Regions from separate parts of the Parageobacillus sp. G301 genome, predicted to be linked through region 3. Evidence: riboswitches for the same ligand, from Rfam matches in the RefSeq annotation. Region 3 holds a riboswitch; each other region holds the start of a gene.

Region 1 (7,340 bases), 540 kb from region 3:
GCTTCAAAAATTTTGTCTAAAAAAGTCGAAAAAATAGAATAATGACGACAAGTGGCAAATAATATATTCTATTGAAAATATTATGTTATTATTTTATGATAAAAAAGTCATGCATCCATTTTCTTATTAAACCAAACTATGTGCTAAATAATCAATTAGAAATAAGAAAAATTATGCATAAATAGCAAAAAGCAATTGAATTTGTAAAAAACATGTAATAAAATATTCGTAAAATTCGATAAATTTTATAAAGGGGAGAATATATTGACCGGAAAACCAATCTTAGAAATAGATCATTTACGCGTTTCGTTTCGAATTCAAGATCAGTATTATGCAGCGGTTGATGATGTTTCCCTTACGGTGAATGAAAACGAAGTAGTGGCGATCGTTGGAGAGTCGGGGTGCGGAAAAAGCGCTCTGGCACTTGCGGTGATGGGATTGCATCCGCCACAAAAGACAAAATTAGAAGGAAGCATTACATTTAAAGGAACGAATTTATTATCTTTATCTACTTCACAGTTGAACAAAATTCGCGGTAAAGACATCGGAATGATTTTCCAAGATCCATTAACGGCATTGAACCCATTGATGACGATAGGACGACAAATTGAAGAGAGCATGGACTATCATACGAAATTATCTTCGGCGGAAAAACGGCAGCGCACGTTAGAACTGTTAAAACGTGTCGGCATTCCGAATCCGGAAAAAACATATCATCGTTACCCTCATGAACTTTCAGGGGGAATGAGACAGCGGGTTGTGATTGCGATCGCCATTGCTTGCGAACCATCGCTTATCATTGCAGATGAGCCGACAACTGCCTTGGATGTGACGATTCAAGCGCAAATTATGGGACTATTGAAAGAACTGCAGCAACAAATGAAAACCGGCATTATTTTGATTACCCATGATTTAGGGGTAGTTGCGGAAATGGCCGATCGCGTAGCGGTCATGTACGCTGGGGAAATTGTTGAACTGGCAGATGTGGAAACATTGTTCCACCATCCGCTTCATCCATATACACGCTCATTATTGCAGTCGATTCCTTCCGCGCAAACTCGTAAAGAAAAACTTCACGTCATTCAAGGAATTGTTCCTTCCTTGCAAAAAATGCCGCGGACGGGCTGTCGATTCAAATCGCGAATTAGCTGGATTGATGAGTCAAAACATGAACCAAATCCAATTTTGCGAGAAGTCGAACCAGGACATTGGGTTCGCTGTACATGTTATCAGCATTTCTATTTTCCACATGATCATATAGGGGACGTGGGCCATGGCATTTCTTAAAGTCAATCATTTAAAAGTGTATTATCCAGTACGCGGAGGATTTTTTCGCCGCATCGTCGATTATGTGAAGGCGGTAGACGATGTTAGCTTTGAGCTGAGGCAAGGAGAAACGTATGGGCTTGTCGGAGAGTCAGGATGCGGAAAAACGACGACGGGGCGTGCGATTATCGGGCTCATTAAAGCGACAGCAGGTGAAATTTTATTAGAAGGCACCGATTTAACAAAACTAAGCCGCAGGCAGTTTTATCCGTATCGAAAAGACATTCAAATGATTTTTCAAGACCCGTATTCTTCGCTTAATCCGCGCAAACGTGTGCTTGATATTATCGCCGAACCGATCCGCAATTTTGAAAAGCTATCGCCGCAAGAAGAAAAACGGAAAGTGCAATATTTTATCGAAAGAGTAGGATTGAATCCAGAGTCGATTTATAAATATCCGCATGAGTTTTCCGGAGGACAGCGGCAGCGGATTGGCATTGCACGGGCGCTTACGCTCAATCCAAAGCTCATTATTGCCGATGAGCCAGTGTCCGCATTGGATGTATCGGTGCAGGCGCAAGTGTTAAATTTTATGAAAGAGATTCAAAAAGAATTTCAGCTTACATATTTATTTATTAGCCATGACTTAGGCATTATCCGTCATATGTGTGACCGCATCGGTATTATGTATCGCGGCAGATTTGTCGAAGAAGGAACGAGCGAAGAAATTTTTAATAATCCGCAGCACATTTATACAAAGCGTCTCCTTTCGGCAATTCCAAACGCGGATCCGCGGCAGAGAAAAAAGCAGTTTCAGCTTCGCGAAGAAGTCGAAAGGGAATACAAGCAGTCGTACCATCGCTACTTTGATGATGAAGGCAAGGCGTATCCGTTAAAGAAAATCTCCAAGACGCATTCCGTTGCGATTCCGTAAAGAGGGGAAGACGACACGATGCTGAAATTTATATTGCGACGAATCATAATGATGATTCCGCAACTATTTCTTTTAAGTGTTCTCGTATTTTTGCTGGCAAAGGCTATGCCAGGGGATGCATTGACAGGACAATTGGCAGGCAATCCAAAAATGGATGCGCAAACATTAGAGGAAATGAAAGAAAAGCTCGGACTTAATGATCCGATACATATTCAATATGTACGTTGGATTAAAAACTTGCTGCATGGAGATCTTGGCATGTCCTATACTCATCAGCAGCCTGTCAACGATTTGCTAGCTGGGCGAATGTGGAATACGATTTTGTTATCTGCCGCGATTTTAATACTAACGTATATAATCGCGATTCCTTTAGGAATTATTTCGGGAAGATGGACCGACTCTTGGGCGGATAAGTTAATCGTTGGATACAGCTACGTTAGCTTTGCAACACCGTTGTTTATTTTTGCGTTAATTATGTTGTTTATTTTTGGGTTCAAACTAGGATGGTTTCCGACGGGAGGAAGCGTCGATATTCAAGTGGAAAAAGGAACGTTTGACTATTATGTAAGCAAGCTGAACCATCTTTTGCTTCCGGCTCTGTCTGGAGCGCTGATCAATACGGTCGGGACGATTCAATATTTGCGCAGTGAAATTATCGATACAAAGCTGAAAGATTTTGTTAAAACCGCGCGCGCAAAAGGAGTGCCGGAATCAAGCATTTATTGGCGTCATATTTTACGAAATTCGTTTTTGCCGATTGCTGCTTTCTTAGGATATGAGATTACAGGATTAATTGGCGGATCGATCTTTCTCGAATCTATTTTTAGTTATCCAGGGATTGGACAATTGTTTTTGCAATCGATTCTGCAGCGGGATTACAGCGTTGTTACCGCACTCGTGATGATTTCCGGCCTTGCTACCTTAATCGGGACGCTTTTATCCGATATTATCTTAAGCGCTGTTGATCCACGTATTCGCATTGAGTAATGGAATGGGGGACACAATGATGAAAGCGGAACTAGGCGATATCCATGCAAAAAATGAAAAAAGTCCTTCAAGTCTCTCTATTATGTGGCGTGAATTGGTGAAGGATAAGTTAGCTTTTGGTTCTCTCATTCTTCTTTCCTTGATTTTGATCGTTGTATATGGAGCTTCATTATTATTAGACCAAGACGAAATTGTCAAAGTGGACCTGCTGGCTATCTACTCCCCGCCGTCCGCAGAGCATTGGCTCGGCACGGATTATGGGGGAAGGGATATTTTCGGGCAGCTTATTATCGGTGCAAGAAATTCATTTACCATTGGTTTAGCAATCACGCTGATCACTGGTTTGATCGGGCTTACGGTTGGCCTTATTGCCGGATATTATGGGGGAGTTATTGATAATATTATCATGCGTATTATCGATTTTATCCTTGTGCTGCCATTTTTAATGATTGTGATCGTATTTGTGGCGATTGTGCCTAAATATAATGTTTTTACGTTTATTCTGATTATGAGTGCCTTTTTATGGACAGGAAAGGCGCGGCTTATTCGAGCGAAAACGCTGGCGGAGAGGGAATTGGACTACGTAAGTGCATCGAAAACGCTCGGTACGCCAGATTGGAAAATTATTATTTTTCAAATTCTACCTAATTTAAGTTCGATCATCATCGTAAACTTAACATTAAACCTTGCCGGGAATATTGGAATTGAATCAGGCTTAAGCTATTTAGGCTTTGGATTGCCGGAAAGCACGCCAAGTCTAGGGACGCTGGTCAGCTATGCAATGAATCCGGATGTTTTGCAAAATAAATGGTGGGTTTGGCTGCCAGCATCATTGCTTATTTTAGTAATGATGTTGTGTATAAATTTTATCGGCCAAGCGTTAAAACGCGCGGCGGATGCAAGACAACGATTAGGATAAAGGGGGAGAAAAACAGTGAGAAAAAAATGGCAGTGGAAGTTTTTTGTGGTGCTCGTTGTCCTTTTATTAGGATTAACGGCGTGCAGCAGCAACTCCACAAACAACAAAGACAACAAAAATCAAACGGCGCAAAAGGAAGACATCAGCAAATTCCCAATGACCGTCAAAAATGACGGAAAAATCGTAGATGATGGTGTATTAAAATATGGATTAGTATCCGATACACCATTTGAAGGAACGCTTAGCTATGCGTTTTACACAGGGCAACCGGATGCAGAAATTTTGCAGTTTTTCGATGAATCACTTTTCCGTACAAACGGAGACTATGAAATTACGAACGATGGCGCGGCGACATACGAACTTTCCGATGATAAAAAAACGATAACGATCAAAATTAAAGATAATGTCAAATGGCATGACGGTGAGCCTGTGAAAGCGGAAGATTTAGAATACGCTTACTTAGTCATCGGCCATAAAGATTATACGGGCGTCCGCTACGGAGACGCGCTCATTCAAGATATTGTCGGCATGGAGGAATACCACAGCGGAAAAGCGGACAAAATTTCCGGAATTAAAGTCATTGATGACAAAACATTAACCATTACATGGAAACATGCCAATCCATCTGTGCTGACAGGCATTTGGGCATATCCGCTTCCAAAACATTATTTAAAAGATGTTCCGATTAAAGATTTGGCGAAATCGGATAAAATCCGCAAAAACCCAATTGGTTTTGGTCCATTTAAAGTGAAAAAGATCGTTCCAGGCGAATCGGTCGAATTCGTCCGCAACGACGATTATTGGGCCGGAAAGCCGAACTTAAAAGGCGTTATTTTAAAAGTCGTCAGCCCGCAAGTCGTATTGCAAGCTCTTAAAAAAGGCGAGATTGACATTGCGGAATTCCCGACAGATCAATATGTCAACGCGAAAGGGACAAAAAACATTCAATTTGTCGGCAAAATTGATTTAGCTTACAACTACATCGGTTTTAAACTCGGCCACTGGGATGCGAAGAAGCAAGAAAACGTGATGGATAATCCAAAATTCCAAAACAAAAAGCTTCGCCAAGCGATGGCATACGCGATTAATAACAAGGAAGTCGCAGACAGACTTTATCACGGTTTACGCTTCCCGGCAACGACGTTAATTCCGCCATCCTTCCCAGGATACCATGATAAAAACGCAAAAGGATATACGTATGATCCAGAAAAGGCGAAAAAATTGCTGGATGAAGCAGGATATAAAGATGTCGATGGCGACGGCTTCCGTGAAGATCCAAACGGCAAGAAGTTTACGATTAACTTCCTGTCAATGAGCGGCGGGGATATTGCCGAACCGCTGGCGAAATTTTACATGCAATGCTGGAAAGACGTCGGTTTGAATGTGCAACTGGTTGATGGCCGCTTGGCGGAATTCAACTCGTTCTATGACATGGTTGAAAAAGATAACCCGAAAGTCGATGTGTTCGCCGCGGCGTGGTACACTGGAACCGATGTGGACCCGTATGGATTATATGGACGCGATGTGATGTTTAACTATTCTCGATGGGTGAACGAGAAAAATGATGAATTGTTAGAAAAAGGACATTCCGAGCAAGCATTCGATAAAGAATACCGCAAGAAAATTTACAACGAATGGCAAGCGCTGATGAATGAAGAAGTACCTGTCATCCCGACTCTGTACCGCTCGATTATTTATGCGGTAAACAATCGTGTGAAAAACTTTACCGTCGACCCTAGCTCAAAATTAACATGGAAAGATGTTGGTGTCACTTCCGAAAAACCAGAAGTAGCGCAATAATAAAAAGAGGGGAGAGCGCCTTTGCTCTCCCTTCCTCGTTTGTGAAAATCAAAAAATGATTGTCATCACAATGGCACCATGATAAGATAAAAACAAACTGCATACAGTCTTATCAAGAGTGGACGAGAGATCGGGCTCTATGACTCCACAGCAACCTGCGTATTACGCAAGGTGCTCCAACCCGCAAAGCGTCTTTCGCTTTGGATGATAAGAACGGTTACCCCCTTTCGCATCATTCATGGCGAAAGGGGTTTTTATGTATGTGCAAAGAAGGAGGTGGGAATGTCGATTGCGCGAAAATGATTTGATTCGCAGCTATATGGCGGCACACTTAACGGTAGCATCGTTTGCTTCCCATGTCGCCCGTTGTGTCCAAAAACAGCTTTTGCAATTTGACCGACAGGCAGCGATTCATTTTGATAGCAGCCAAAATGTTTTCCATCTATACGGATATACGCAAGGGAAGATGTTTTCGCTTCTTCTGACATTTGCGGAAGTGGAAGAATGGAAAGCCGCTGGCCCTTATGCGCTTGACCGCTACATTTTTTGCGAATTAGAGGAAAAAGGAATTTCGATCGTACATATGACTCCATATTTGCGATCGGTATTTTCACAATCTTGAAAATAATGGAAAAAGGGGAGAAACATAATGGCAGTAAAAAAATTTGAACACGTCGGCATTCAAGTAAAAGACATCGAAACATCGAAAAAGTTTTATCAAGAGGTAGTCGGATTGGAACTACTTAGCGAGATGACGCATACGAACGGTACAATGAAATTGGCGTTTTTAGGGTTGGATGGCTCAGTCATTGTCGAATTGATCGAAGGGTATAATCCGAATTTGCCGACGGAAGGAAAAGTGCATCACGTCGCCTTTACCGTTGAAGGAATTGAACAAGAAAAAGAACGGATTCAATCGCTCGGCGTTCCGCTTGTATGGGAAGAGATTACGACGCTGCCAAACGGGGCGAAATATTTGTTCTTTCTTGGACCGGATGGTGAATGGATCGAATTTTATGAACCGGCTAAGTAAGAAAAGCGGAGATGCTTGTTGGACTCTTAACAACTAAAACCGCTCTGTTCAGCTTTAAACAGAGCGGTTTTTTCATGATGTTTCGGTGATATATGGAAATTTTCGAAATACCCATTTCAGCACGTTCGGTACGACGATAATGACAAGAAGAAGACGTACAAATTGCAAGGAGCTGACAATCGCTGGATCTCCTCCGACCGTTTGCGCCGTTAATACCATTTCCACAAGTCCTCCTGGCGCAAGACTCAACAGCGCGGTCGACAGCGGAAGATCGGTTAATTCCGCAAATACGTAGCCACATCCGAACGATAGAGCAATTAATACTAACGCAAGCAAGAAATATACCCAGCTAAATTTTCCGCCAAGCTTAATATCTTCTAAGGTAATGCGTTCTCCCATGT
Region 2 (7,340 bases), on a different contig from region 3:
TTACGAATGTGATTTTATCACTATATGTCGAATAGTGTCAATGGAAATTTTATAGTCAATTATGGAAAATGGCATGATTATCATTTCTTGTGATTATGAGACGGAAACATCAGATGTAATTCCGGTAGCGGCCGCAATTGCCTGTTCTAAATCTTCAATTAAGTCATCGACATTTTCGATGCCGACAGATAAGCGAACTAAATCTTCTGTCACTCCAGATGATTTTAGTTCTTCTTCGTTTAGCTGTTGATGTGTGGTGCTTGCCGGGTGGATAATTAAACTTTTCGCGTCGCCAACGTTGGCAACATGCGACCATAATTTTACACTGTTGATCAATTTCGCTCCTGCTTCTCTGCCGCCTTTTACGCCAAATACAACGATGGAACCAGCTCCTTTTGGCAAATATTTTTTCGCCAGTTCTTTTGCTGGATGACTGTCATGTTCTGGATAAAGCACCCACTCTATCGCTGGATGACGATCTAAATACTCGACGATTTTTCTTGTATTCGCAATATGTTCTTTCATACGTACATGCAATGTTTCAAGACCAAGCTGAATTTGAAAGGCATTAAATGGGCTAATCGCTGGACCTAAATCGCGGAGCAACTGCACGCGAGCTTTGACAATGTATGCAGCAGGCCCAAACGCCTCAGCATACACAATGTTGTGATAGCTTGGATCAGGAGTAATAAATCCTGGAAACTTCGGCGAATTCCAGTCAAAATTACCACCATCAACAATGATGCCGCCTAAGGTCGTCCCATTCCCAACAAGCCATTTTGTGGCGGAATGGATCACGATATTCGCCCCATGTTCAATTGGTCTGCACAAATAAGGAGTGGCAAATGTGTTGTCGATAATGAGCGGAATTCCCGCTTCACGAGCGATTTGCGCCACCGCTTCAATATCTAATATGTGCAAACTAGGGTTGCCAATCGTTTCGGCGAAAATTGCTTTCGTTTTTGGTGTAATCGCTGCTCGGAAATTTTCCGGATTAGACGGATCGACAAAGTGGGTTTTAATTCCGTATTTCGGCAATGTATTGACGAACAAATTATATGTACCGCCATATAACGTAGATGCCGATACAATTTCATCCCCAGCTCCGGCGATATTCAAAATGGCCAGTGTAATGGCGGCCATTCCGCTGGCGAGAGCAAGACTGCCCACTCCGCCTTCCAGCTGTGCCACCCTTTCTTCCAATACGGTAACCGTAGGATTGTGAATGCGTGTATAAATATATCCTTCTTCTTTTAGACCAAAAAGGTTCGCAGCATGATCCGTATTGGCAAATAAATAGGCGTTCGATTGATAAATAGGAACCGCACGCGCACCAGTGGCAGGATCAGGCTTTAATCCGCCATGAATGGCTACTGTTTCGAAACGGTATTGTTTTTCACTCATTGAAACTCTCTCCCCTTTACCTTTTATAATAAAACCCCCTTCTTCTAAGAAGAGAGGGGGGATGCACTCTTCTTATCTCTCAGAGCAATTCGCTCTGCTGGAATTAGCACCGTGTTGAAACAACCGGTTGCCGGGCTTCATTGGGCCAGTCCCTCCACCTCTCTTGATAAGAATGATATATACCGTTTTTTCTGAATAATACTATTATTATTCTTAATTGTCAATTCATTTTTTTATAAAAATTAAAAATAAAGAAATATGGTATTTAGCAAACATAGCGATACGGTTTTGACAAATGAAACAGAGACTCCAGAAGCAACATATGACGGAAACTTCCAGAAATGTGCACTTCTCGAAGCCGAATTTGTTGTTGTAATTTTAACCTTCCATTTATCAATGATTCCAGCGCCTCTTTCGATCCTCGAATGGTCACTAGCCGACGTTCATCTATCTTTTCCTTTTGACCGATTTTATATTTAGAAATCGCAACAACCGCTGTTTCTGTTTCACATTCAAACTGAACGTATAACTCTTCTTCTGGTAAAATCGGTGATAAATGATTTAATTTTTGAATTCGTTCTGTAAGCTGTCCTACTAATTCACGCATATCCATTTTATACCCGCCTCCCCCATTATCCTGTCACTTCATTCATTTCCATAAAAAAAAGGAGAATCCTTTATAAAAATCTCGACAAATCGTCTGGAAAATAGGCAATATTCTCATCATTTCCCAAGAAATATGTCAAACGAAGTCAAATAACCGTTTATTTTAGTTCTTGCGCTGTCAACTTTAAGGGGAGGAGAGAATGAACAACATCTGTTCATTTTTCTAATTCTGAGGCAACATTTCCTTTATTGTTTCGTATAAATACGGTACAGAATGAAACGCGTATAATTTTTTAACAATATTGCCGCGATCAAATAAAAGAAGGCATGGAACACTTTCAATTTTCCATGCAACCGCACGCTCTGGCATATAATTAATATCGGTCTTGTAAAATGGAATATGCGGAAATAGTTCTTCGACAACCTGGAGCATCCGCTCCGCAAGCTGGCAAGTGCCGCACATCGGTGTATATACATAAAGACAAGCCATATCTTTTTTATTAATAATGTCATCTATTTCTGGTAACTCTAATTTTTTCATTGCTGCTTTCACCTTTTTAATAAATAATCGTAATGGACATCAAAGTTTGCGCGTAATAATACTTGGGCAATATGCCAATTCGGCGCTGCAGCTACTTCACGGTACATTCGGTCAATATATATATGTTCCGCTTCAGGAAATTCACGGCGAAACTGTTTTCGTAATTTTTCCCCCGCTTCATCGGCATCCACTAATATATACACTTCTTTATAATAGAGCTCCTCAATCAGTTCTTCCAGTCTGGCATCACTAATCGTCCCGTTTGTACAAATAATTTCAACTGGTTCATTAATAATGTTTTCAATTTTTTGTTTGTCGGAACGCCCTTCCACAATAATCACTTTTTCGATTTCTATCATTATTATCACCTGATTAGTTGAAAATGTCATTCATTTATTATATGGAAAAACAGTACGATGGTTTCCACATGGATAAGGAAAGGAAACGAGGCTATAGTCGTTTTTGCAAAATAAAGAAGAAAAGCAACGGCATAGCACCGTTGCTTTTGACCCCAACCAGCCTCACCGTCGCAATCGACATACTGTTGATCTGGTCCAACGGTGATGGTTATTTGCTTATCAATTCGTCTATTTTGTTGCTAACTTGCGACAGAGAAACATGTCCCTCATATTAAATCATGTTCTAATACTTTGTTTCCGCTGCCATACGGGCACCCTTTGCAAACCTCTTTATGTATAGGGTGCCCATCGTTCGCGTGATCAACCGTGGTGATTGGGTCTATTATTATCCTTCTTTTACCATTTCTTCATATTGCTCTGCTGTTAATAAATTGTCGATCTCGCTCATATCGTAAGGCTCGACAACGATCATCCATGCTTTTTCATACGGTGATTCATTCACATATTCTGGATTATCATTTAATTCTTCATTCACTTCTACTACTTTACCGCTAATTGGCGCATAAAGTTCAGAAACAGTTTTCACTGATTCGACGCTGCCGAATGGCTCGTTTGCTGTAATTTCTGCACCTACTTCTGGCAATTCAACAAAAACGATGTCACCTAGCTCCGATTGTGCAAAATCAGTAATACCGATGCGCACTTTATCTCCTTCGACACGCACCCACTCATGTTCTTCTGAATAGCGTAATTCCTTCGGTGTATTCATAATCGCACCCCTCCATTAATTTATATTCTTTTTAATATTGTATTCTTTTTAATAATAACCGATTTTGCCAAAAAACTCACTGAATTCGTTACATTTGTTTAAAGAATTTTTCGTATTGCTCTCCGTTAAATCCGACGATGACATGATTTCCATCCGTTAAGATCGGGCGCTTGATCAACATGCCATCGGAAGCAAGAAGCTCAAGAAGTTCCTCTTCCGAAGCAGTATTCACTTTATCTTTTAACCCTAACTCGCGATATTTCATACCACTTGTGTTAAAAAATTTTTTCAGTGGAAGCCCGCTCTTGCGATAAAGTTCTGTCAATTCCTCTTTTGTCGGCGGTTTTTCGACAATATGTACTTCCTGCACCGTGATGCCATGCTCATCGAGCCATTTTTTCGCTTTTCGGCATGTGCCGCACTTTGGATACCAATAAAAGGTTAACGACATATTGCACCATCCTTTGCAAACGAAAGTACCAGGATAAAACCTGGTACTTTCCATTATTACACAATATAACGTTCTGCTTCAATGAGCGCCGCTGCCGCTTCACGTTTTTTCGCGATGATATTGATTGGAGTATAGCGCGTCAATTTACGCAAAGCGGCCAACATCATACGCAACATATCGCCTTGCTCTACTGCGATAATGGTTTCTTTCGCGTGCGCCTCGATTTCGTTAAACGCTTCCTGGCAGAAAATTTGCGTATAAAGAAGTTTTTGTTTGTTTTTCTCTACTCCGGAGTTTTTAATTGCTTTTTCTGTGCGAAGCAGAGCAGATTCCATCGCGTAAATATTCGCAACAATGTCGGCAATGTTTACTAAAATTTCCTGTTCATTTTCCAATTTTGGACCGAATTTTTGTGCTGCTAATCCCGTCACCATTAATGCGATTTTTTTCGCGTTGCGTACTAAATATTTTTCTTGTTCAAGTACGCCGTCACCAACTTCTTCCGGCATAAGAATCATTAATTCTTCTTGAAGCTGTTGCGCTTTTTGAAGAAGCGGCAGTTCGCCTTTCATTGCTTTTTTCAAATACATTCCAGGAACTAATAGACGGTTAATTTCATTCGTTCCTTCAAAAATACGGTTGATCCGAGAGTCACGATAAGCCCGCTCAATTTCGTATTCTTGCATAAATCCATAACCGCCGTGAATTTGTACACCTTCGTCAACAATACAATCTAATGTTTCTGTTGCGAAAAATTTGTTTAGCGAGCATTCGATGGCATATTCAGCAATCGATTTCGCAATTTCTTTTCCGTCTTTTGCTTTTTCCTCATCAAGAAGGCTCATCCGTTCGTCAAATAAACCGACCGTACGATAGACGGAACTTTCTGTTGCGTACAACCGGGATGCCATTGTCGCAAATTTTTCTTGTGTTAATGTAAACTTAGAAATCGGTTGTTTAAATTGTTGACGTTGGTTCGCATATTGAAGCGTAATTTCCAGAGCCCGTTTTGCACCGCCAACCGCACCGACTCCTAGCTTATAACGGCCGATGTTTAAGATGTTGAACGCTATAACATGGCCTTTTCCAACTTCCCCAAGCAAGTTTTCTTTCGGAACAGGCACGTCTTGTAAAATTAATGTACGTGTCGAAGAGCTTTTAATTCCCATTTTCTTTTCTTCCGGTCCAGTAGAAACACCAGGGAAGCCACGCTCGACAATGAACGCGGAGAAATGTTCGCCGTCTACTTTTGCGTATACGACAAATACATCCGCAAACCCAGCGTTCGTAATCCATTGTTTTTCACCGTTTAAAATATAATGTGTACCTTCCGCATTTAATCTTGCTGTCGTTTTTGCTCCTAACGCGTCTGAACCAGAACCAGGCTCTGTTAACGCATATGCAGCAATTTTTTCACCAGTTGCTAATGCCGGCAAATATTTTCTTTTTTGTTCTTCTGTTCCGAACAAGGCAATTGGAAGTGATCCAATTCCGACGTGTGCACCATGAGAAATCGAGAAACCGCCGGCACGCGCCATTTTTTCTCCGATCAGTGCGGAACTGATTTTATCAAGCCCTAAGCCGCCGTATTCTTCTGGAATATCCGCGCTAAGCAGCCCTAGTTCCCCTGCTTTTTTTAACAATTGCACAGAGCGATCAAATTCATGATTTTCTAAATACTCTAACTGCGGGAGCACTTCGTTTACAACGAAATCTTCCGTTGTTTTCGCAATCATTTTATGTTCGTCTGTAAAATCCTCCGGTGTAAAAACACGTTCACAAGGAATGTCTTCAATAAGAAAGCTTCCGCCTTTAATCGCATTTTCTAATGCTTTTGCCATTGTAACTCCTCCCCTTGATTTTGTATATCGTCGGGCGGAAATGTACCGCCCATTTAAATTAATTCAAATACTCCTGCTGCGCCCATACCGCCGCCGATACACATCGTGACAATTCCAAACTGTACATTGCGGCGGCGCATTTCATAAAGCAATGATAGAGTCAGTTTTGCGCCTGTACAACCAAGCGGATGGCCAAGCGCAATCGCTCCTCCGTTTACATTCACTTTTTCCTCATCTAGTCCAAGCTCGCGAATCACTTGGATCGATTGAGACGCAAACGCTTCATTTAGTTCAATTAATCCGATATCGGAAAGCTCTAACCCCGCAAGTTTTAACGCTTTTGGAACCGCAGCAACCGGACCGATTCCCATTACTTCCGGCGGTACACCGGCAACAGCGAACGAACGGAATTTTCCAAGCGGTTTTAACCCTAGCGATTCTGCTTTTTCACGGTCCATCACCATTACTGCAGCGGCTCCATCGCTCATTTGTGAAGCGTTCCCGGCTGTTACCGTTCCGTTGACCGAAAATGCCGGACGGAGTTTTGCTAAAGTTTCCATATTCGTATCTGGGCGTACCCCTTCGTCCTCTTCGAAAAGTATTGTTTTCTCGACTAGTTTATTATTTTCTACTTTTCGAACGGTTACTTCTACCGGGACAATTTCATCCTTAAATTTGCCTTCACGAATCGCTTTTGCGGCACGCTGATGGCTTCGTACAGCAAACGCGTCTTGGTCTTCACGGCTTACCCCATACTTCATCGCCACTTGTTCGGCCGTATGTCCCATTGACATATAATACTCTGGAGCTTCTTCTGCCAGTTTCGCATTTGGACGTATCACATGCCCCATCATTGGAACAAGGCTCATCGATTCCACACCGCCAGCAATGACCGTATCCGAATGGCCAAGCATGATTCGCTCCGCAGCGTAAGCAATCGCTTGTAAACCAGACGAGCAATAACGATTAATCGTAATGGCAGGAACCGTGTATGGAAGCCCTGCAAGCGCCCCGATGTTTCTCGCAATGTTCAATCCTTGCTCTGCTTCTGGCATCGCACACCCAATAATAAGGTCATCGATATTTCCTTCATAATTCCCCGCGCGTTTCAACGTTTCCTTTACAACGAGCGCGCCTAAATCATCTGGACGCACATGGGCGAGCGTCCCTTTTTTCGCCTTTCCGACCGGCGTGCGCGCCCCAGCTACAATCACCGCTTCTCTCACAATCTTCCCCCCTGTTTTTTCATATATGCTAGTTGCGTAACGGTTTTCCTTTGACAAGCATATGTTGCATTCTTGCTTGCGATTTCGGTTCGCCAACTAGGCTTAAAAATGCTTCGCGTTCTAAATCAAGCAAATACTGTTCA
Region 3 (7,340 bases):
CCAAGATGATATTCATCTAATACAACGTTTGTCGCACCGAACGTGTTTGTTTCGATAATATCCGCTCCCGCCTGCAAATATGCTTCATGAATGCGCTCGATCACATGCGGAGCGGTGAGCGTCAAATATTCGTTGCATCCTTCGTATGCTTCTCCGCCGAAATCATCGGCTGAGAGCTTCGCGCTTTGAATCATCGTTCCCATTGCGCCGTCAATAATTAATATTTTTTTTTCGAGCTGTTGCTGCAATGTGATGTTATCCATGGAGTATCTTCCTTTCTTGCGCGGCTTGTTCTTTTTCATGAATGTAGCGAACGAGTTCGACGGTCATTTCATAGCGCAAAAACGGCGTAATTAAGTAGATGCCGTTAAATAAGTCAAAAGCGGCGTCAATGAGCGATTTGGCAATCGCGATTCCTTCGCGCGCCGATTGAACTGGGTCGTTCGCGCATGCCGCCATGCGGGAGCGGATTTCATCAGAAAGCGTAATTCCCGGCACTTCATGGTGAAGGAAATCGGCGTTGCGCGCGCTCACTAGCGGCATAATGCCAATGTAAATCGGCGTCTCAAGATGCTTCGTCGCTTCATACACCTCTTCGATTTGCCGCTCGGAATAAAGCGGCTGGGTGATAAAATAATGGGCGCCGCATTGAATTTTTTTCTCCAGACGCTCTACAGCCTTATCTAAATGGCGGACGTTCGGGTTAAAGGCCGCGGCAATCGAGAAGTTTGTTTTTTGCCCGAGCGGTTTTCCGGAATACGAAAGCCCTTCGTTAAATTGGCGAATGAGCCGGATTAAATCAAAGGACGATAAATCATAAACGGATGTCGCACCAGGAAAATCGCCGATTTTCGATGGGTCTCCGGTAATGGCGAGCACATCGGTGATGCCGAGCGTATGCAAGCCCATGAGGTGCGACTGCAAGCCGATTAAATTGCGGTCGCGGCAGGTAATATGAATAAGCGGACGGATGCCGAGCTGCTCTTTGACGATGGAGCCGAGCGCCATGTTGCTGATTCGTGGAGTTGCCAGCGAGTTATCAGCCAATGTCAACGCATCAATGTTCGCTTCTTTCAGCGCTTTGGCGCCTTCTAAAAATTTCGCGATCCCTAATTTTTTCGGCGGGTCAAGCTCGACGATCACCGAGCGCCGCTTACGTACGATATCTTGCAGCGGCGGTACGGCATTTGGTTCGTTTGTTTGGATAGAAATCGGAACATGACGTTGTTTAACGACTTTTTCTGTAATTGGTGTCCGATCGGTTAAGGCATTTGCTATCGCTTCGATATGTTTCGGCGTCGTGCCGCAGCACCCTCCAATCAGGCGCACGCCTTGCTCACGGAAGGCAAGCGCTGTTTCTTTAAAATAATCGGTGTTTGTTTCATAGATAAGCCGTCCGTCGCGATAATCCGGCAAGCTTGCGTTCGGATACGCGGAAAGAAACGCTTTTTTCGGCAGCGGCACTTCCTCGAGCGAACGAATCATATGATATGGACCGAGACGGCAATTTAGACCGATGACATCGGCTCCCAACTGCTCCAAGCGCGCCAACGCTTCAGAAAGGGGAGTGCCGTCTTGCAAGACGCCAACTTCGTGGAGGGAGACGTGCGCGATAATCGGCTTATCCGTTTCTTTGCGCGCGATTGCAAGAACCGTCTCTAATTCTTCTAAATCGTAATACGTCTCGAGCAACAAGCCGTCGATGTCCTCATTTAAAAGCACAAACAATTGCTCGCGAAACGTCCGCTTTACCTCTTCGATGGAAACGGCGCTTTTATTGATGCTCCGTAATCCGCCGATCGTTCCAAGCACATAGGCTTTATTTCCCGCCGCCTTTTTGGCGAGCCTTACTGCCGCGCGGTTAATGGATGGCACTTCATCTTCCAATCCGTAGCGGGCAAGTTTGACATAGTTGGCGCCATATGTATTCGTTTGGATTACTTCTGCGCCCGCGGCGATATATGCTTCATGAATGTGAATGATGTCTTCCGGTTTTGATAAATTTAGTTCTTCAAAACATCGGTCGACGCCGTGCGAGTATAATAGCGTTCCCATCGCGCCATCGGCGATGAGGATGCGTTCTTTTAAATCTTGCAAAAGCCCCACGCTCATTCCCCCGTTCTATGAAGATAGTAAAAGAAAAAAGCCTTCTATAAGAAGAAGACTTTTTATGTATCGTCTCTTCTTATCTTCCAGGCGCTTTCGCCTGTCTGGATTTAGCACCTTGACTTCCGCCAGGTTGCTGAGGGTTCACCGGGCCAGTCCCTCCCCCTCTCTTGATAAGAAATTCGTTATGAAGTTGTAGTCAAACGCTTCAACGATATAGTTAATATATAATGTAAAGCATTTTCTGAAAATATTCAATATAATGGAATCGTTTTCAAGAAAATATTCTATCCTCAATAGAAAAAAGCATAATGCTTAAAAAGTAGTGTTGTTCACTATAGTGAACGTATATGATTGGAATCAATGACTAGGTAGTAGTGGCATTCATTCTCCCCGATATTGATGAAACGATGTTCCATATCAGCTTCGTAGTACATCGAATCTCCTTCTTCGAGGTCATATGACTGGGTTCCGAGCACGACTCTTAACTTACCTTTAGCTACAGATATATACTCTTTTACTCCTTTTTTATGCTTTGGAAAAATACCGGACTCTTGTTTTGGCGGAATCCGATTGAAAACAAACTCAATTCCTTTTGATGGAAAAGAAGGGGATAAAAGATGCCGCTCAAAGCCGCTCCGTTCGTCTTTATATACATATCGTTCATCTTTTCTAATGATAATGACTTCGCTTTGCTCATCTTCCCCTAATAATTGTGAAAGAGTCATATCTAACCCTTCAGCGATCTGGCAAGCTACTTGAATCGTTGGATTTTTTTCTCCTCTCTCGATTTGCGATAACATCGAACGGCTAACCCCGCAGCGCTCCGATAATGCCTGGAGTGAAAGAGATTTACGCTTTCTCGCTTCTCGCACGTTTTTTCCAAAATTCATGACTGTCTTTCACCTCTCATTATATATTACACTATAGTGGAAATTTTGTCTTGACTTACAGTTTTTCTGTAGAGAATAATATATATATCCACTATAGTGGATAAAAGGGGAGGGGGGAATGTTCCATGCATGATGTGATTCATTTCTTATTAGCAGGGTTACCGATTTTATTCGCTCTTATTTGCTTGGTTTGGCTGAAAATGCCGGCGATGTACACCGCTGTCTGTTCGTATGGATTGGCTTTCGTATTGGCTTTTTTTTCTTTTGATGCATCGGTGCAGGATTTGCTTCATTCCTCTATTCGCGGCATATTGTTGTCCGGTACGGTTATTTATGTATTAGTGTTTGGGCTGCTTTTATACAACTTGCTGAATGAAAGCGGGGCAATGGATAGGATGTCTTACGGTTTATCACGCTTTTGCCGCTCAAAAGCAGAACAGGGGCTGCTTATTTCTGCCGCTTTAGGTCCTTTTCTAGAAGCGGTCAGCGGCTTTGGCATCGCTGTGGTGATCGCTGCCCCATTATATCTTTCGCTAGGATTTTCAGCGAAGAAGACAATGATGTTATCATTATTGACGCAGTCGGCCGTGCCGTGGGGAGCGCTTGCCATCGGTACGGTCATTAATGCAGAGTTGTCCGGAGTTCCTTTACATCAATTGGGGGAGTATAGCGCGATGGCAAGTGCGCCGCTATTTCTTTTTTATGCGGTTGTTATTGTGGCCATTAGCGGCGGCAAAAAGGCGATAAGACAATATTTTGATTCCATTATTGTCGTTTCGTTCGTGTTGTCATTTGTGACATGGGCTTCCAGCGTGTATATATCTACCGAACTGGCGGGCGTATTGGCGGGAGGAGCTGCCGCTTTTTTGCTCATTGTCTATTGGAAACTAAAGGCGTTGATCAGCCAAAAGAGGAGAAAGGCCGCTGCGGTGCATGTAGTTATTGGGAGGGGAAACTTTTGGAAGGCAATGGTACCATATGCCGTTTTAACAATATATATATTCGTTTCTCATTTCTCTGCTGCATGTAAGAGAATCGTTACAAGCATCCTCGTTATTCAATGGCCGGAATATCATTTTCGGTTGGAGCTGTTGTATAGCCCAGGTTTTGCCCTGTTCCTTGCTTCGCTGACAGCGATATGGCTATATCGGCTGACCAGCGTTCAACTAAAAACCTGTGCAGGAAAAACCATCAAACAAGTATATCCCGCCGTAATAGCAACAACGGGTTTTATCGCGATGTCGAGCGTGATGGAAGGATCGGGAATGACGAATTTCCTGGCCGCACATATTGCTGCACTAGTAGGCTCGTGGTTTATCATCGCTTCTCCGCTCATCGGTGCGATCAGCGGATTTATGAGCGGCAGCAACAGCGCGGCTAACGCCATGTTTTCCCATTTTCAAAGCACGATGGCTGAGCAATTACATAGTCCCGCACTATTATATGCCACCGCACAAAACGTCTCCGCATCGAACATGACCATGGCATCTCCATCGAGAATCGCTTTAGCGGCCTCTATCACTAACCAGTCTGGACAGGAAGGACAGTTTGTGCGAGACATTCTTCCAATTGCTTTTGCTGCTTTACTGGTCATTACGTCTAGTATTGTTGGGCTGGGGTTTTTTCTTTGAATAATTGTGTCTAAAATGCATAATGGAAATAGATGGAAAGGGTATGAAAAAAGATGCTACGGGCGCTTAGTGCCCGTAGCATCACGTTTTTATCGATAATTGACAAATTGCACATCAATCGGCAAGTCCGCTTCGCGAATCGCGGCGATGACCTTTTGCAAGTCATCTTTGCTTTTGCCGCTGACGCGGATTTGATCGTCCTGTACTTGGCTTTTCACTTTCAGGCCAGTGTTTTTAATGATCGTATTGATTTTTTTCGCGTTTTCTTTATCGATGCCTTGCACAAGTTTGGCGCGCTGGCGCACTGTGCCCCCAGAAGCTGGCTCAATTTTGCCGTATTGGATGTTTTTCGTCGGCACGCCGCGTTTAATGAGCTTGCCGATGAGCACGTCTTTTAGCTGCTCTAATTTAAATTCATCGTCGGAAATAAGGATGAGTTCGTCTTTGTCTAGCGAAATGTCGCTTTTGCTGCCTTTAAAGTCATAGCGGTTTTTAATTTCTTTCATCGCGATGTTGATCGCATTGGTGACTTCCGATAAGTCGACTTTCGATACAATATCAAAGGAACTTTCTTTCGACATACACAACCTCCAGCATTTTTTATTTTATTATAGTAAAATGTGGCAAGGGACACAACAAGAAAAGGAGGGGAAGCCGAACGCCGATGCAAGTGTCCTTGTGATGCAGGGAAAAGCTGCGTTTTATGCAGAATTGTCCATTGGAGTGGGGAATAATAAGCGTGAAAATATAGACAAAGGAAGAGGTTGCGATGAAACGATTAATTCCTGGAGAAATCATGACATTAACGGTAAAACGGAAAATGCCGTTTGGCTACTTTTTAACGAATGGCATGGAGGAAGTGCTGCTGCATAAAAGCGAAGCGAATACAGCACTTGAGAAGGATGACGAGGCAACGGTATTTTTATATCATGACCACGACGGGCGGCTGTACGCCACCATGAAAATGCCAAAAATCACGAACCACAAATACGACTGGGTTGAAGTGGTGGACATTGTTCCGAAATTGGGTGTTTTTGTTGATATTGGCATTTCCAAAGATATGCTCGTGTCCATCGATGATCTGCCGCCGCTTCGTTCGCTATGGCCGAAGCGAGGGGATCAATTATATTGTTCGTTAAAAATGGATAAACGAGGACGGCTGCTTGCTAAATTAGCGGATGATGAAACGATGAAACAAATCGCCGTAAGCGCGCCGGAATCAGCGTTCAATCAAAACATTCGCGGGCGCGTCTACCGTGTGATTAAGGTCGGAGCGTTTCTTATCTCCGATGTCGGTTATCTCGGTTTTGTCCATGAATCGCAGTGGCGCCGCGAACCGCGCCTTGGTGAAGTGGTGGAAGGGCGGATTATCGCCGTGAAAGAGGATGGGACGGTCAATGTCTCCTTACTGCCGCGCAAACACGAAAGCATCGATGAAGACGCGGCGGCCATTTATGCGTATTTAGAAAGCCGCGGCGGAGCGATGCCGTATCACGACAAAAGCGACCCGGACGATATCCAAGCGCGCTTTCATATGAGCAAGGCCGCCTTTAAACGAGCATTAGGACGTTTGATGAAGGAAGGAAAAGTATATCAAGAAGATGGGTGGACGTATATCAAGTGATAATAAAAAGCAAAGCCAATTACAGCTTTGCTTTTTTTATGCAAAAAACTCAACAAATGTAGAATGATGCCGATAAACAATAATGGACACCATGAAAAGAAGGGGACGAACAAATGAAACAACAAAGACGTATATGGCATCTTGTTATTGCGTTATTGGTTATTTTGATGATGACTGGTTGTTCGACGAAAGAGACGGTAACGAAAAAAGATAGTATCAAAGTCGGGATTATGTTGTCGGACGTCGGACTTGGAGATCAATCGTTTAGCGACTCGGCATTTCGCGGATTAATGAAAGCGCGTGATGAACTAGGCATCATTTTTGATTATCGTGAATTGAAAGATACGAAAACGTATGAACAAGGATTGAAGGAGCTTATTAAAGATGGCAATGATGTCGTCATTGGCCTTGGCTTTATGGTGCAAGAGGATTTGGAGAAAGTGGCAAAACAATATCCAAAGCAGCGTTTTATTTTAGTTGACTCTGTTTCTGATTTGCCAAACGTGACATCGATTACGTTTAAAGAAGATGAAGGAAGCTTTCTTGCCGGAGTGTTGGCGGCGCTTGTGACAAAAACAAACCGCCTCGGGTTTATCGGTGGGGCGGATGTGCCATTGATTCGTAAATTTGCGGCGGGGTTTGAAAAAGGGGTTCACGCCGTGAAGCCGTCCGCCTCCGTTCACATCGTGTATGCAGGTGATTTCGGAAATGACAAGCTCGGCGCCCAAATTGCTAGAGAAATGTTCGACCAAAAGAGTGATGTCGTGTATACGGCGGCAGGATTTACGGGAGTTGGCGCGCTTCGGGAAGCGGAAGCACGAGGCGTGTATGCGATTGGCGTTGACAGCGACCAATATTTTTACGCGGAAAAAGCGGTTGTGACATCAATGGTCAAAAATGTCGATGTCGCCTTGTTTCGCGTGTTAAAACAATACGTGGAAAAAGGGGAATTGCCAACCGGCACTGTTCAGCTTGGATTAGCGGAAAATGGAGTTGGGCTCGCGCCGATTCGCGTTATCCCATGGGATGACCAAAAACAACAGCTGCTCGAACAGTGGAAACAAAACATTGTGGACGGCAAAGTGG
Region 4 (7,340 bases), 140 kb from region 3:
TCGTGTTACCATTATCGGATTAACTCGACGTAATCTCCCGTTTTTAATCCTGCCGCATTCGCTTCGTCTGTATCAATATGCATGTCCAGCGCGAAATTTTCATTGACGCGAACAATTACTTCATCAAAAATTAAAGCGCGTTCCCCTTGCGTTTTCACTTTTACCACTTGCTTATCTTTTACTCCGAACGTTTCCGCATCTTTCGGGGTCATATGAATATGCCGTTTCGCAATAATGACCCCTTTATCAACAGTAACCGTGCCATTTGGACCGTGAATGGTAATTCCCGGCGTGCCTTCGATGTCCCCCGACAAGCGAACGGGCGCTTGCACTCCAAGTTTAAAGCTGTCTGTCTTGGAAATTTCCAGCTGTGTCATAGAACGAGCAGGACCTAGCACGCGAACGTTTTCTATTTTCCCTTTTGGTCCTTCAACGGTAACCGTTTCATTGGCAGCAAATTGCCCCGGCTGCGACAGCGGCTTTAACACCGTTAACTCCGCACCTTCACCAAACAATTGCGCCAGATGCTCTTTCGATAAATGAATATGGCGGTTGGACACCCCGACTGGAATCATCATAAATTATCTCCTCCTTTTCCTTTTATAGCTTATCCCTTTTTTCAAAAAATAAGTGGCTGCAATAAGCAGCCACTTATTTTAAACAAACAGCTATTCTCTTTTTGCACCGTATCCCAACTTTTTCAATAATGAAATCGCCTGTTCCTTTTCTTCAGGAGTCAAGCCAGAAACGGTTTCGTGAATCGTTTGCGCATGCTCCGGGAAAACCTTTTCGATAAACGCTCTTCCCTTTTCCGTAATCGAAGCATATGTGACACGGCGGTCTGTTTCACATGCTTTTCGCACAATTAACCCTTTTTGCTCCAGCTTGTCTATTACATATGTAATGCTGCCGCTAGCGAGCAAAATTTTGCCACCAATTTGCTGCAACGGCTGATCCCCTTTATGGTAAAGCAATTCTAAGACCGCAAACTCCGTCGGATTCACGCCAAATGATTGAATCGACTTATTCACTTGATCGCCGACAGATCGATATGCTCTTGATAATACGATAAACAATTTTAGCGATTGTTCAATGTCTTTCTCCCTCGTCATCCACAATCAAACCCTTTTGTTGGTTGAATTTAACATCATTATCAGTATTTATATCCACTATTCTCTTAAAAACATTTTCTTATTTGCATTATACTTGAAATATTAAACACGGTGCAAATCTTTTTTTGAGGACACCTTTTCCCCCGTCAAGCGAGATGCTCGCTATTTGGTTATTTTTGTTTATTATTATATAGTATATGAATAAATCATTTTTAGTGCTTGGACGGTTATCACCTTTTATTTCAAAACGCATATAAAAACACTAAAGGTACGGAAAGGAGGATTTGATGAAACAAGTATTCATTGGGAGTATACTTTCCGCGTTATCCACTGGATTAGGTGCGATCCCAATTTTATTTTTGGCGAAATCGATTACTCACCGCTGGCGGGACATATTGCTGGCGTTTTCAGCTGGAATTATGATGGCGGCTTCCATGATGAGTTTAATTCCTGAAGCATTACAGGCAGGCGGTTTTTTCGCTTTAACGATCGGGTTATTTTTTGGAGTCCTTATTTTAACCATTTTGGAAATGACGGTTCCGCATATTGATTTAGAACATACAAAAAAAGGAATTCAGTTTGATGAAAAAGCGATGCTCATTATTGCAGCCATTACCTTACATAACATTCCAGAAGGATTGTCGGTCGGGGTCAGCTATGCTTCGAACGTATCGGAAACAGGTAATTTAATCGCGCTAGCCATTGGATTACAAAACGCTCCGGAAGGATTTTTAGTCGCGCTTTTTTTAATTCATCAACAGATTGGAAGATGGAAGGCGTTTATCATCGCTACACTTACAGGAGCGGTTGAAATCGTGACATCACTTCTCGGGTTTTATTTAACATCCTTTTTTCGCCAGCTCGTCCCGTATGGCCTTGCATTCGCCGCAGGTGCAATGTTGTTTATTATTTATAAAGAATTGATTCCGGAAAGCCATGGGGATGGAAATGAGCGGACATCTACCTATTCGTTTATCATTGGCATATTATTTATGATTTTTTTAGTAGAATCGTTTTAATAAAAACAACCCCCTGCTTGAAGAAGACAGGGGGTTATTGCCATTACTGGCCTACTTCTTCTTTTTCTTCATACGGATGGGCAACCCAGCCGGACGGATCGATAAACAGGCGGACGGCGACGACTTGGCGGTCATCCATTAAGGTGAAATAATGCGGGTTTCCTTCCGGCACAGAAATGACATCGCCCGCTTCAAGCTCGACATCAAAATACCCTGTTTCGCTGTCCCCTTTGATGATAAAAATGCCATGGCCAGCAGTAATAGCGCGCACTTCGTCTTCCGTATGAATGTGCACTTGTTCAAACTTTTTCAACAGTTCATCCAAATTCGGCGTCGCATCCGATAAGGCGACGATATCCCAAGTTTTGTAGCCTCTTCTCGCCGCCAAATCTTCAATTTCTTCTTTAAACGTCGCCAAAATTTCCTCTTTTTCTTCGTCGGTCAATACATATTTGTTGCGCAAATGTTCCGGCAGTTTGTTAATGTCCCAATGCTCGTACAACACGCCTTGTTTGTTTAAAAAGCTGCGGACATTTTCTTCCCCTTCAATCACTTCTCCTGTTTTTCTCACTCTGATTACTGCCATTGGAATTTCCCCCTTCATCAATTTTTATGATTTAACAACCGGCAGCACGGCGGCCTGCTTTAGCAGCAGCCACTTGACGTGCCAGCTGAATAAAAACTCCCATGCTTCTAAAAACTTCTTCGCCTCAAACGCATCCCGCCCCCAGACGGTAATGCCATGGTTGCGGATCAATACCGCGCCGGCGTCGCCGTTTACATGCTTGGCAAATTCCTTCGCAAGCGTTGGAATATGCGCGTAATTCGGAATAATCGGAATGCGGATGACCGCATCTTCTTCCCAAATCCCAAACGCTTTAATAATTTCTTGGCCGGAAAACGCAACTTCTCCCTCATCTCCGTACAATTCGGAGATAACATTATTGTCGATCGTATGGACGTGGAGGCTGCAGCCCGCGTTCGTTTTCTTGTAAATTTCCACATGCAAAAGCGTTTCGGCAGACGGCTTTAAATTCGTATTCTCCACTGGATTTCCGGAAGCGTCGACAAGCAAAAAATCTTCGTCTGTCTGCTTGCGTTTGTCTTTGCCGCTTGCCGTGACTAAAAAAGTGAGCGGGTCATCGGTTACCTTGATCGACAAGTTTCCGCTTGTGGCGAAAAACCAATCGCGCGCCGCCAATTCTGCTTTTACCTCGGCAAGCTCTTTCCATCTCTTTAGGAGCAAACTCATGACCTCACCTCCATCGTCTCCAGAAAATGAATGACATCGAAAAACGTCGTAAACGGCGTATGTGGAATATTTAGTTCTTGACATTTTTGAAGCAAAAAGTCGCGTGCGATAACATGATCCGCCAGCCTTGCCACTGCTAAATCAGTGATCGAATCGCCGATGACGATGTGAAAGGCATCGGGCTTTGTCAATTTTCGAAGCAGCGACGGCTTGCAGCAGCCACAGCCGTTTTGACACTGTTCATCACATGAATGCGGCCATGTAATGCGAATCGCCTCCCCGCTGAAATCAGAGCCATTGCAGAAGATGCGCTCTTTTTCGATGAGCCCTTCTAAAAGCGGATAGACAAAAAAGTCAATGCCGCCGCTTATGACATATAGCGGAATATCACGTTCCTTCGTAAACGCGACAAATTCGCGAAACCCGTCGCGAATGCGGGCGTTTTGTAAAATGAAATCGACAATCTCTTCTTTCCAACTCGATGGAAGAAGGGAAAACATCGCGCCAACCCCTTCTTGCACCGAGATGCGCTGTGATAATATATCTTCTTTTAACGTTTCCCATTCCGGCGGCGCAAACCGTTTCATAATCGCGATAATGTTGTCATTGTCTGTAATCGTCCCATCAAAATCACAAAAGATGATTGGTTTTGTCATGATGTCACCTCTACTGCGCCCCATAAGTCAATCGCCTTTCGCAACGCCTCATTTTCGCGCGCTGCTTCATGAAGCGATTTTCCGGCAAGAGCCGCATCAATCGCAGCGCGAAATGCTCTGCCGCCACCTGCTGCTCCGTCTGGATGTCCATGTATGCCGCCGCCTGCATTGACGATGCTATCTATGCCAAAATCGCGGAACAATAATGGCACAAGCCCTGGATGAATGCCGGCTGACGGAACCGGGAACGACCGTTTAAACGGCTCCTTATCATTCGTCAACTCTGCGGCAATGCCAAGCGCCTCTTCTTTATCAAGGGCAACGCTTCCGTATGGCGATGGAAAAAGCACAAAATCCGCACCAACAAGGCGAAGCAATTTGCCAAGCAGCAAGGATGCTTTTATTCCGTAAAACTCCGATGGAGTAAGCGCCCCGCTGAATGCCGGATGAGCCATGATCGGAATGGTGATCTCATCATCTTCGCGCAACCCTTGGAGCACATCCAAACCGTACGCAAATACGTTAAATAACAATACATCGGCACCTAATTCGACTGCGCGTTTTGCTTTCTCTTTCAATTCGAACGTTTTTCCAGTCAAGTTCACCGCATATAACGTCCGTTTTCCTGTCTTTTCGTACACTTCGTTTAACACCGCTTTTCCAGCCGTAATTCGCTTTTCAAACGGCGTTAATTCGTTTTCAAACAAAATTTCATCGTCTTTAACGAGATCGACCCCGCCGAGCGCTTGTTGTTTCAGCTGCTCGGATAAATATGTTAAATCGCGGCCGATCATCCCTTTAAAAATGCTCATCAGAAGCGGACGTTCATATACACCCACTTTTTTGCGGATTTCGTCAATGCCAAAACGCGGGCCAGGAAACTGTCTTTTCCATTCGTCGGAAAACGTTAAATCTAGCAATCTCACTTCTCCATCCAGCGACAATTTGCCAAACACCGTCGTTAAAAGCGCCGGAATATCCGCGCTAAAGTTTAAGCTCGGGTATGCAATGCGAACGATTCCCCTCTTCAATCGTTTTCCAAAGTAACGGTTGGCGCGTTCGTTCTCCTCGAGTTCTTGTACGCTTACAACTACTCCTTTATGCTTGCGCAATTGTTCCTGCTCAAGAAGCGGCAAATCCGTCCACGAACCAACGGTCAACCCAAGCGCAATTCCTTCCGCCTTTTTCTCTAAATCTTTTTCATCGTGAATAAGATATGTGGCAATTACTTGACTCATGATCATCCCTCTTTTCTGTTCATCCATCAAAAAAACCTCTTCATAAGAAGAGGCTTTATTTATTCACGCTCTTCTTATCTCTCAGCGTTTCCGCTGCAAGAATTAGCACCGTGCTTAACCGTCGTTAAGCCGGTTGCCGGGCTTCATTGGGCTTGTCCCTCCGCCTGCTCTTGATAAGAATGCTTGCAATATCGTATTCACTTTTCAAACTATTCGCGCTCGAAAATTTAATTTGAATTATGACAGTATTTTTTCGCTCTGTCAATCATTTTTTAACCCATTTTAGAAAAGACCAAGCTTCGAAATCCGTTCCGCCGCTTCTTGCAGGCGGGATTCGCTTGTTAATAACCCAACTCGCACATATCCTTCTCCATGCTTGCCAAATCCAATTCCCGGCGCGACAACGACATGCGCTTTTTCCAGCAAATAATCGGAAAAACGTTCCGATGTCCATCCGTTCGGCACCGGAAGCCACGCAAAAAATGAACCTTTTGGGGCGTCGACATCCCAGCCAATTTGCCGCAACGCGTCAATAAGCGTATTGCGCCGCGATTCATACAGCGCGACAAGCTCTTCCACGCAGCGCTGCGAAGAAAGCAATGCGGTTGCCGCCGCTTCTTGAACAGCGCCAAACAAACTCACATATAAATGGTCTTGCAGCAAGTTAATCGCCGCAATCACGCTCTCATTTCCAACGGCAAACGCCACGCGCCAGCCCGCCATATTATATGTTTTGGAGAATGTATAAATTTCAACGCCAATTTCTTTTGCCCCCTCTGCTTGAAGAAAGCTGACCGGTTTTTTTCCGTCAAAGCCAATCGCACCGTAAGCAAAATCATGAACGACGCAAATTCCGTGTTTTGCGGCAAACGACACCGTTTCTTCAAAAAACTCCTTAGAAGCGATCGCCCCGGTTGGATTATTCGGATAGTTTAAAAACATCATTTTTGCTTTTTCCGCAATATTTGCAGGAATTTCATCATAATCAGGCAAAAACTGATTTTCCGCACGCAATGGCATCATCACCATTTCCGCGCGCGCCAGCGCAATCCCCGACCAATAATCCGGATATCCCGGGTCAGGCACGAGCACAATATCGCCTGGATTGGCTAAACATTGCGGGATCTCCACAAGACCCGCTTTCCCGCCAAACAAAACCGCCACTTCTTTTTCCGGATCAACGGCAACGCCGTATTCGCGCTCATAAAACGCAGCAACGGCGCGTTTCAAAAAGGAATACCCTTTAAATGGCGAGTATTTGTGATATTTTGGGTTCGCCACCGCTTTTTGCATCGCCTCCACGATATGCGGTGGAGTCGGCTGGTCGGGATTTCCTTGCCCTAAATTGATGATGTCATGCCCCTCCGCCATTTTTTTTGCGACTTTATCGACAAGCGAAGCAAAAAACTGTTTTGGAAGGCTCTGCAATAACTCAGATAGTGGAAATTGTTTCATCGCGTTAACACCTTCTCAAAAATTTTCTTGAAATTCTAGTGAAAAATCATATATCGTAAAAATCAAAATGTAAAGTAAAATTTTTTCGAGGTGAATGTTCATGACGATAAAAATCGCATGTCTTCAGCTAGATATCGCTTTTGGCAATCCTAATGAAAACGAACGGCGCGTTGAAAGAGAGATAGAAAAAATTTCAAAAAATCACCCAGATATTATCGTCCTTCCTGAACTATGGACGACTGGCTATGACTTAACCAGACTCGATGAGATTGCCGATGAGGGCGGTATGCGTACAAAAGCGTTCATTCAAAAACTTGCCAAGTCGCATCATGTCAATATTGTCGCTGGATCAATTGCCAGAAAAACAGATCGCGGCGTCACCAATACGATGTACATCGCCGACCGAAACGGCATCATCGTCGGCGAATATAGCAAACTCCATTTGTTCCAGCTGATGGATGAACATCTTTACTTACATCCAGGGGAAGAAATGGGATTGTTCACATTAGAAAACACTCGATGTGCAGGCGTCATTTGTTATGACATCCGCTTCCCAGAATGGATTCGCGTCCATGTGGTCCAAGGGGCGGAAGTGTTATTTGTCGTCG

What was found. Region 3 has a riboswitch for S-adenosylmethionine ahead of QSJ37_RS07615 (bifunctional homocysteine S-methyltransferase/methylenetetrahydrofolate reductase). Riboswitches for the same ligand answer to the same signal wherever they lie in the genome.
Region 1: it holds a riboswitch for S-adenosylmethionine, as region 3 does, so the genes downstream of both, QSJ37_RS04780 (hypothetical protein) here and QSJ37_RS07615 (bifunctional homocysteine S-methyltransferase/methylenetetrahydrofolate reductase) in region 3, are expected to answer to the same signal.
Region 2: it holds a riboswitch for S-adenosylmethionine, as region 3 does, so the genes downstream of both, QSJ37_RS11500 (O-acetylhomoserine aminocarboxypropyltransferase/cysteine synthase family protein) here and QSJ37_RS07615 (bifunctional homocysteine S-methyltransferase/methylenetetrahydrofolate reductase) in region 3, are expected to answer to the same signal.
Region 4: it holds a riboswitch for S-adenosylmethionine, as region 3 does, so the genes downstream of both, mtnW (2,3-diketo-5-methylthiopentyl-1-phosphate enolase) here and QSJ37_RS07615 (bifunctional homocysteine S-methyltransferase/methylenetetrahydrofolate reductase) in region 3, are expected to answer to the same signal.

What each region holds. Positions count from the first base shown of each region.
Region 1 is NZ_BSDB01000001.1:943,566-950,905, reverse strand. Features, by position in the region: gene QSJ37_RS04805 (ABC transporter ATP-binding protein) at 265-1,287, shown strand; gene QSJ37_RS04800 (ABC transporter ATP-binding protein) at 1,274-2,200, shown strand; gene opp4B (oligopeptide ABC transporter permease) at 2,219-3,187, shown strand; gene QSJ37_RS04790 (ABC transporter permease) at 3,204-4,106, shown strand; gene opp4A (oligopeptide ABC transporter substrate-binding protein) at 4,122-5,906, shown strand; SAM riboswitch class I at 6,013-6,120, shown strand; gene QSJ37_RS04780 (hypothetical protein) at 6,196-6,528, shown strand; gene QSJ37_RS04775 (VOC family protein) at 6,556-6,939, shown strand; gene QSJ37_RS04770 (AbrB family transcriptional regulator) at 7,012-7,340, opposite strand, start outside.
Region 2 is NZ_BSDB01000002.1:558,915-566,254, reverse strand. Features, by position in the region: gene QSJ37_RS11500 (O-acetylhomoserine aminocarboxypropyltransferase/cysteine synthase family protein) at 94-1,404, opposite strand; SAM riboswitch class I at 1,474-1,577, opposite strand; gene QSJ37_RS11495 (SCP2 sterol-binding domain-containing protein) at 1,670-2,017, opposite strand; gene QSJ37_RS11490 (thioredoxin family protein) at 2,234-2,551, opposite strand; gene QSJ37_RS11485 (toprim domain-containing protein) at 2,560-2,910, opposite strand; gene gcvH (glycine cleavage system protein GcvH) at 3,296-3,679, opposite strand; gene QSJ37_RS11470 (arsenate reductase family protein) at 3,768-4,130, opposite strand; gene QSJ37_RS11465 (acyl-CoA dehydrogenase family protein) at 4,187-5,971, opposite strand; gene QSJ37_RS11460 (acetyl-CoA C-acetyltransferase) at 6,025-7,197, opposite strand; gene QSJ37_RS11455 (3-hydroxyacyl-CoA dehydrogenase/enoyl-CoA hydratase family protein) at 7,226-7,340, opposite strand, start outside.
Region 3 is NZ_BSDB01000001.1:1,486,050-1,493,389, reverse strand. Features, by position in the region: gene metH (methionine synthase) at 1-263, opposite strand, end outside; gene QSJ37_RS07615 (bifunctional homocysteine S-methyltransferase/methylenetetrahydrofolate reductase) at 256-2,106, opposite strand; SAM riboswitch class I at 2,183-2,286, opposite strand; gene QSJ37_RS07610 (helix-turn-helix domain-containing protein) at 2,442-2,999, opposite strand; gene QSJ37_RS07605 (L-lactate permease) at 3,125-4,630, shown strand; gene QSJ37_RS07600 (YajQ family cyclic di-GMP-binding protein) at 4,720-5,211, opposite strand; gene QSJ37_RS07595 (CvfB family protein) at 5,400-6,254, shown strand; gene QSJ37_RS07590 (BMP family lipoprotein) at 6,368-7,340, shown strand, end outside.
Region 4 is NZ_BSDB01000001.1:1,344,376-1,351,715, forward strand. Features, by position in the region: gene QSJ37_RS06820 (phosphate propanoyltransferase) at 12-578, opposite strand; gene QSJ37_RS06825 (MarR family winged helix-turn-helix transcriptional regulator) at 669-1,112, opposite strand; gene QSJ37_RS06830 (ZIP family metal transporter) at 1,400-2,131, shown strand; gene QSJ37_RS06835 (1,2-dihydroxy-3-keto-5-methylthiopentene dioxygenase) at 2,175-2,717, opposite strand; gene QSJ37_RS06840 (methylthioribulose 1-phosphate dehydratase) at 2,742-3,383, opposite strand; gene mtnX (2-hydroxy-3-keto-5-methylthiopentenyl-1-phosphate phosphatase) at 3,380-4,039, opposite strand; gene mtnW (2,3-diketo-5-methylthiopentyl-1-phosphate enolase) at 4,036-5,277, opposite strand; SAM riboswitch class I at 5,349-5,457, opposite strand; gene QSJ37_RS06855 (pyridoxal phosphate-dependent aminotransferase) at 5,560-6,732, opposite strand; gene QSJ37_RS06860 (carbon-nitrogen family hydrolase) at 6,833-7,340, shown strand, end outside.